One region of the Staphylococcus sp. GW823-FHT05F06 genome, then DNA from elsewhere that is predicted to be linked to it. Evidence: predicted binding sites of a transcription regulator. Region 1 holds the regulator's gene; the other holds the start of a gene.

Region 1 (4,447 bases):
GGAGGGTTAAGAACCCACGGTGATATAGCCAAATCAATTCGTTTTGGTGCCACTATGGTAATGATTGGCTCTTTATTTGCTGCCCACGAGGAATCACCGGGTGAAACCGTCGAGCTAGATGGCAAAAAATATAAAGAATATTTTGGTAGTGCCTCAGAATATCAAAAAGGTGAACATAAGAACGTTGAAGGTAAAAAAATGTTTGTAGAACACAAAGGATCTCTTAAAGATACCCTTACTGAAATGGAACAAGATTTACAGAGTTCAATTTCATATGCAGGAGGAAAGGACTTGAAGTCATTAAGAACAGTTGATTACGTCATAGTAAGAAATTCAATCTTTAATGGTGATAGAGATTAGTAAAAAGTAGTAGGTGAATACAATTAAAAGATTTCTTTTATTGATTACAGTTTTACTTTGCATCGTTATTTTTACGCCAGTCAAAGAAACTACTTTTATGATTAAAGCTCAAAATGATATACGTCATCAAATTAATCGATGGATTGATTCTGATTCAAATGACGATAATACTCAATTAGCGATTCCTAAAAAGCAAGAATTTGCAATCAACAATATACAGATGAATATGACTAAAAAAGATGTTGAAGCACAATTGGGACAACATAAGCGTATGACTTCGAGTGTGTATGGCACAAATTGGTACACATATTATTCAAATGATTATAATCAATTTTTGATGGTGAGTTATATTAACAATCATGTTAATGCACTGTATACAAATCAAAATCTTATTTCATCAAAATCTCAAATTAAGTATGATACTCCTAAAGATGTTGTTAGGGAAAGATATGGGCCCCCGATTCAAGTTATAAAAAAAGGGAAAGTTGGTTTTGATGTAAAAAGTAATGAATATGATGTTTTCCATAAAGACCATATTTATACCACAGTATTTTATGATAAGCACAGAGATAATGGTGTGAAGTCATTATTACAAGTTAGTGAGAAAATGGAAAATCGATTAAGATATCAATATGGGAAACCATCTAAATTACTTGCAAAGAGTTTTGAGTTGCAAAATTTTGACATTGTCAATGCTGAAAGAAAACAGCATGGCTTAAAAACATTAGATTATTCTAAGGATGTTTCTCATACTGCGCGTAAGCATAGTGTTGACATGGTTAAGCATAATTATTTTGACCATGTAAATCAAAAGAAACTTTCTCCTTTTGATAGATTAAAAAAAGATGGAATAGAATTTAATGCTGCTGGAGAAAACTTAGCATATGGACAATTGAATAGTATCTATGCACATGAAGGTTTGATGAATTCATTGGGGCATAGAAAGAATATTTTAAACACCCATTTTGATTATTTGGGCGTAGGTGTATATTTCAATGATCGAAGACAACCCTTTTGGACCGAAAATTATACAAGTTAAATGTTTATATATATGACTTATGGGTAAATATAGTCCGTAAGGATGTAGATAAATATGAAGCAAAAAAATAAAAAACAAACTGATATACTTGAAAAAGTGAAAGAAATATTAGATAAGAAAAAAAAACAAAATCGGTTGGTCAGAAGTTGTATTGAATTTTTCTCTCGCAACAGGTGTGGTTTAGAGTGAAAAAATTGATAAAAGCGTTATCTTAACACTAACACTGGCATCGAAATTAATATATTAAATAACCCTAGGACATCAGTTGCTGTCCTAGGGTATTTGTTTTTTAAACCATATAAAAAATATAAGGAGGCCTACACTTAAAAATAAGATATTGATTATAAATTTATTACATTTCTCTATATAATCCTATTACTTTACCTACTACAATGACATTATCTAAGTAAATAGGCTCCATAGTACTATTTTCAGGTTGTAGTCTATAACGATTTTTTTCTTTATAGAAGCGTTTAACAGTAGCTTCTTCATCTTCAGTCATAGCTACTATAATATCACCATTTTCAGCAATAGTTTGACTTCGTACAATTACTTTGTCGCCATCTAATATTCCAGCTTCAATCATACTTTCCCCAACTACATTTAAAATAAATATATCGCTGTTATGTGTTGAAGTTAAGTGCTCTGGTAGTGGAAAATATTCTTCTATATTTTCTACAGCTGTAATTGGAACGCCGGCTGTAACTTTACCGATAACCGGAACATGTATTGTTTCCTCTACATTTACCTCATCTAATTGTTCACTAACTATCTCGATAGCTCTAGGTTTAGTAGGATCTCTTCTTATATATCCTTTTTCTTCTAATCTAGATAAATGTCCATGTACTGTAGAACTTGAAGCTAAACCGACAGCTTCGCCAATTTCTCGAACACTTGGTGGATAACCTTTTGTTTGAACAATTTTCTTAATATAATCATATATTTCACTTTGTCGCTTAGTGAGTTCTCTCATAAATAGGCACTCCTTATTGTTGTTTGAGATTATTATATCATTAATTACATTTTCTAACAAACATTTGTTCGTAATGTTGTTGACACAGAATTTATGTTCTGATAAATTACTTATACAAACAAATGTTCTAGGAGTGATATTGGATGATTTTAAAATACAAATATAAATTTTTAACATATATGACAATAGTAATAGTATCTTGTATTATTTTTTCAACTTTCTTTTTAAGCGTTAACCAAGGTGCTCAATCAGAACAAACGTACGAAATGACTGACCACAAGATTCATCAACATAATCAACAAGGAACTACTCAAAACTATAAAGACAAACAAAATAGCGAACAGAATGATCAGTCTGTGTTCGCATTAGTTAATTAACTTTCATATTATCTACTGTAAAATGAGCGTAACAATTTGGTTATGCTTATTTTTTTGATATATTCTACTCAAGTAATAAGTATTATTAAAACTAACAGAATATTTGTTAATTATTATGATAGCAATAATAAAATTTAATGCATTAAGAAAGAGGTTTCAAATGAGTAAAGAAAATTTAAATATTGATAGAATAAATGAATTAGCCAGAAAAAAGAAAGAACATGGCTTAACCAATGAAGAGGCTAAAGAACAGACTAAATTAAGAAGACAGTATTTAGAAGAATTTAGAAAAGGGTTTAAGCAACAGATAGAAAATACTAAGGTCATTGACCCTGAAGGAAATGATGTGACACCTGAAAAGTTAAAAAAGATACAAGAAGAGAAACACAATAAATAAAACAATAGAGCTCGACCCATCATTGATATATAAGTTGAAAATTTTCGTAGTCATTGATGATTTACTTAGAAATAATTTATTTTTAATTAACTTTTAGGGAGTTAAACTACGTATATAGTTTGAATCCAGTTATATCCTTAGATCTAATTTATCTGATTTTTCTTTATCATTTTAAAATAAAATAAGTTATAATTAAAAATAGATATTAATTGTAGAAGGGAAGACACAACGATGTTTAATGAAAAAGATCAATTAGCTATAGATACGATACGTGCTTTAAGCATTGATGCAATCGAAAAAGCAAATTCAGGACACCCTGGATTACCTATGGGAGCAGCACCTATGGCGTATACTTTATGGACGCGCCACCTTAATTTTAACCCTCAATCTAAAGATTTTTTTAATAGAGATAGATTTATTCTATCAGCAGGTCATGGTTCGGCTTTATTGTATAGCTTATTACATGTCTCTGGTAGTTTAGAACTTGAAGAACTTAAACAATTTAGACAATGGGGTTCGAAGACGCCTGGACATCCAGAATATAGACATACTGATGGCGTAGAAGTTACTACTGGTCCATTAGGTCAAGGTTTTGCCATGTCTGTAGGGATGGCGTTAGCAGAAAGTCATTTAGCAGGTAAATTTAATAAGGACCAATTTGATATAGTTAATCATTACACTTATGTATTAGCGTCAGATGGTGACTTAATGGAAGGTATCTCACATGAAGCTGCATCTTTTGCAGGTCATAATCAGTTAGATAAATTAATTGTCCTTTATGATTCAAATGATATATCTTTAGATGGAGATTTAGATAAATCATTTTCTGAAGATACAAAACAGCGTTTCGAAGCCTATGGTTGGAACTATATTCTAGTTGAAAATGGTAACGATTTAGATGAGATTGATAATGCAATCACTCAAGCTAAATCACAACAAGGACCTACTATTATCGAAGTTAAAACTATTATCGGTTTTGGTTCTCCTAATAAAGCTGGTTCAAATGGAGTTCATGGTGCCCCACTTGGTGAAGAAGAACGTGCACTTACATTTAAAGAATATGGATTAGATCCTGAAAAACGTTTTAATGTTCCTGAAGATGTATACGAAATATTTAAATCAACAATGTTAAAACGTGCAAATGAAAATGAAGAGGCTTGGAATAATATGCTTAAAAATTATAGTGAAGCCTATCCGGAATTAGCTGAAGAATTTAAATTAGCAATGAGTGGTAAGTTACCAAATAATTACGCTGATGCCTTACCAGAATATGATTTAAATCACAGTGGTGCTTCTAGAGC
Region 2 (4,447 bases), on a different contig from region 1:
TGTGTCGCTCCAGATTATATATTAGTTCAGCGGAAAGTTAAAAATGATTTAATAAAAGCTCTTAAAAAAACAATTATTGAATTTTACGGAGAAAATATTGAAAAAAGCCCTGATTTCGGACGGATTGTTAATCAAAAACACTTTAATCGGTTGAATGACTTGATTCAAATTCATAAAGATAATGTTGTTTTTGGAGGTAATAGTTCTAAAGAAGATTTATATATTGAACCTACTTTATTGGATAACATAACCAATGACAATAAAATCATGAAAGAAGAAATATTCGGCCCCATTTTGCCTATTATTACTTATGATAATTTCGATGAAGTACTTGAAATCATCCAAAGTAAATCAAAACCACTAAGTTTGTATCTTTTTAGCGAAGATGAAAACATGACACATAGAGTGGTTGAAGAATTATCATTTGGGGGCGGTGCAATTAACGATACGTTAATGCATTTAGCTAATCCTAACTTACCTTTCGGTGGTGTAGGTTCTTCAGGCATAGGTCAATATCATGGTAAGTATTCTTTTGATACATTTAGTCATATGAAATCATACACATTTAAATCTACACGTCTAGAATCGAGTTTATTTTTCCCTCCATATAAAGGTAAATTTAAATATATTAAAACCTTCTTCAAGAACTAGTGTTAGTTATCTCCATATGATTTGCCCTTGAGTGATATACAGAGTTTTGTTTTTTTATCTCATAATCACTCAAGGGCTTTTTATATCACTTTTCTATTATTCAAAGACATCTTATAGTAGTACACAAACACCTTCATTTGCTATAGCTTTTTTATCTTTTAATGAAAGTTTACCAGTTATGTTATCACGTTCAAAAATTGAAACTTTTGATTCTCCTTCTTGATGTGCGCAAATTAAATAGTTATCTGATTCAGTTATATTAAAGTCTCTTGGAAAGGCATCGTAACTTGGTTGTATTTCAATACTTCTCAGTGATCTGCCATCTTCTAAAACTTCAAATATAGCAATACTATCATGCCCTCTATTACTTATATATAAGTGCTTCCCATCATGTGATAGTCTCACTGCTGCTAATTTCGATTCCCCGTTAAAGTCACTTGGAATAGTTGAATGTCTCTCTAGCTCAATGAACTTACCGTCTTGGTATTCTGTAACACTCACCTCATTTGATAGCTCGTGAACGATATACGCGTGTCGTCCATCATTACTAAAAGCGATGTGGCGAGGCCCGTCTGAATTTTTGAATTGAGAAACTGCATATTGTTTTAAACCATCCTCACCAAATTTGTATGTTACAACTCTATCTGTACCTAAATCAGTAGCTACAACATACTTATGATCAGGTGTTTCATTTAAAAAATGAACATGTGATGAATCTTGTCTTTCATGTGAGCCAGTTGGAAATTCATGCGCAAGTTCTTCTATTAATTTCTCTATTGCTCCCGTAATTTGATTTAATTTATAAATCCTTGCAAGTCCTGCACCATAAACCGCTTCAAATAAATATTTACCATTACTAGACACTTGAATGTAACAACCAGTTCCCTGTTTTGATTCTAGACATTTATTAATTAATTCCAGTTGTCCATCTTCTTTAATACTAAAACTAGCTACACCACATTCTTCACCTTCTTTAGTAATCGCATATAAAAACGATTCATTACGAGTAAGATAAGTTGACGCTTCAATTTCATAACCAGTTTCTAACGCTTCAATAACTCCTGTTTCGTCATTTAGTTTGAAGCGATATATACCTTTACCACTCTTTTTAGTATAAGAACCTATATAACCTAATGTCATACCAAAACCTCCATAAAATCATTAATCATTGATTCAATTTTACCTTTAAGTATGTTTAATTTACAACGAAAAGTCATTTTACTTATTAACTTACTACTTATGATAACGAAATCAAATTAGAAATTACTTCGATCATACTAAAACATCACGAACAATTATAATGCCAAAAACTTTATATTGAAAAACAGAACAAATGTTCGTATAATGAAACTATAAGGATTAAGGTGATTGAATAATGAAAGATATATTTAATGAAATGGATTACCGTAATATACCACGAGACATGCTAGATAAAAATATTCCTACCGGTCGTGGTATGGTTAAATGGGCACCATTCGCAACTTTACCAGAACAGTTTGAAACAATTTATCAATATATGATAGATCAAAATAAAGTGAGCAGACCAGTGCTTTCAGACGACCAACTTTCGCAACTAAATATACATTTACATGAAGCACTACAACAATCACGCCCAGTCAATATCAAATATTACGAAGAAGGATATATTAACTTTATAGAGCTCATTGTACATCGGATTGATTCAATAAATTATGAGATTGAAGGTACTGCTCCTCATTCAAGAGAACGTCATAAAGTTTCATTTTTAGATATTATAGATATTTCTTTTATATAAAGAGTACAAGAGAATTTATTATGAATTTCTCATTTTACACTTATATAACCACCAACATACTTAGTGTTATCTAAAGCCTTTCTGAATGAAATCATTTAATTATTAATTTTAGAATTCAATAATTAATTTTGACTGATAATTGGTAAAATCAACTAATAAAAATAAGCCTACACATCTCAATGATGTACAGGCTTATTCCTAAATTATTATAAATTAATTGTTGTTTTCGATATCAGAAACGATTTCTTTCGTTTTTCTTTCGATATCTTCAAAGTCTTTTTTAAAAATATAAGCAAAGGCAACTACACCGATGCCTACTACTACTGTAGTAATAGCTAATAAACTAAAGACAAATTTGAATAATCCTTTAATAAAGTTCCACATTAGTTTTCACCTCTATAATTAATATGCATAGCTACATTTCATAATGATAGCATACTTAACTTTATCATTAAATATATACCCTTTTTACGGGTAATTATTCTAAATATGAATATAAATTATGATAATATATCAACTAAAGATGCTTAAAATGAAACAATTAAATGATTTCTTTAATCATGGTACACACAGATTAACTTAGCAACCAAGATTTTAATTTATCAGTGATTACTTTGTAATTATCAATATTCAGAATGATCACTCCTATTGAGATAATGTCATTATCTTAATTTAGATTGTATGATTTACGTAAATCAAGTTCAATTAATAATAAGTTACTTTTATATTACATTGAAGTAAAAATATAAGGAGAGATTATAAAATGCAAAAAGTACGTTCTGATATAATGACTCATCGTGGTTCTCACTATGATTTAGGAGTAAAGACTGCTCTTTGGTTACAAACCACTCCTTTATTAAAAAATCGAAATAAAGAATGGCGAAAGAGAATTCCACGTTTTGATATTGATGTCAAGGAAACCTATGATATATTTCAAATCTATTCGCCACAGATTTGGGAAGAAATAATTGGTATGCAAGATGTATTGAATCTACCTACAAAACAAATGATTTTAAATTTTGGCCATTATCGATTTACTGATTTAAAGGACAGTGGTTGCACAGTATATAAAGGTCGTGATTTTTTAGTCCGAAATTATGATTATCATCCTGCAACATATGATGGTAGATACTTATTATTTCAACCTAATGACGGGGGATTATCTCAAATAGGACCGACTTCAAGAGTGACTGGTAGAATGGATGGTATGAACGAGTATGGTTTAGTTATGGCATATAATTTTATGCATCGTAAAAAGCCTGCAAATGGATTTGTATGTTACATGGTTGGTCGGCTAATACTTGAAAATTGCAAAAATGTAACTGAAGCAATCAAATTTTTAAAGGAAGTACCGCATCGTAGTTCATTCAGTTATATACTAATGGATAGACATTCGAATTATGCCATTGTCGAAGTTACACCTCGATCAATAGATGTAAGGTATGAACATATATGCACAAATCATTTTGAATTGCTTACCCATGAAAATAGAAACTATACAAGAGAATCTAAAGAACGCTTAAATCGTGTAATAAATAAAACAACTCCTTCTACAAACAAAGATATCGCATTCAAATTATTTAACGACCCGCAATACGAAATCTATAGCAACCTATTTAAAAGTTGGTCTGGTACAATTCATACTTCACTATATGAACCTAATTCATTAATAGCATGGATGGCATTAGGTCAAAACAGTCATCCAACCTCAATCAATTTTTCTAATTGGTTAAAAGGAAAGAAATTGAATATAAATTACTTTGAAGGCGAAATAGATACACCATTAACTTTTGCCACATACTAATTAAAAATTCGACCCTATCTTGATAAATCAAAGGGTCGAATAATTTATATTATTTATTCAATTTTAATATCGCCATCTACAGTGTAAAATTCCAATATATTATCGCTATTTCCCACTTTTCCTTTATCGAAATATCGATTTTTAATTTCTTTATTTCCATGACCAGGATGAAGTTTAAGCAAAGTGTTTTTAGGTTTTTCGCCAAAATGATAATTAAT

Evidence for each region. The regulator LexA, encoded in region 1, represses DNA repair genes until DNA is damaged. The targets are predictions, from matches to a motif close to CGAACATATGTTCG.
Region 2: a site for LexA is predicted at 1,978-1,991, ahead of AC1Q7N_RS06845 (YolD-like family protein). Genes of this name have one in related genera too.

The regions. Positions count from the first base shown of each region.
Region 1 is NZ_JBXAHW010000001.1:106,341-110,787, reverse strand. It holds gene guaC (GMP reductase) at 1-360, shown strand, start outside; gene AC1Q7N_RS00515 (CAP domain-containing protein) at 374-1,399, shown strand; gene AC1Q7N_RS00510 (hypothetical protein) at 1,454-1,588, shown strand; gene lexA (transcriptional repressor LexA) at 1,752-2,372, opposite strand; gene sosA (DNA damage-induced cell division inhibitor SosA) at 2,516-2,749, shown strand; gene AC1Q7N_RS00495 (DUF896 domain-containing protein) at 2,910-3,146, shown strand; gene tkt (transketolase) at 3,378-4,447, shown strand, end outside.
Region 2 is NZ_JBXAHW010000008.1:60,180-64,626, forward strand. It holds gene AC1Q7N_RS06835 (aldehyde dehydrogenase) at 1-651, shown strand, start outside; gene pglS (6-phosphogluconolactonase) at 763-1,791, opposite strand; gene AC1Q7N_RS06845 (YolD-like family protein) at 2,027-2,425, shown strand; gene AC1Q7N_RS06850 (hypothetical protein) at 2,639-2,809, opposite strand; gene AC1Q7N_RS06855 (C45 family autoproteolytic acyltransferase/hydrolase) at 3,189-4,229, shown strand; gene AC1Q7N_RS06860 (DUF4097 family beta strand repeat-containing protein) at 4,283-4,447, opposite strand, start outside.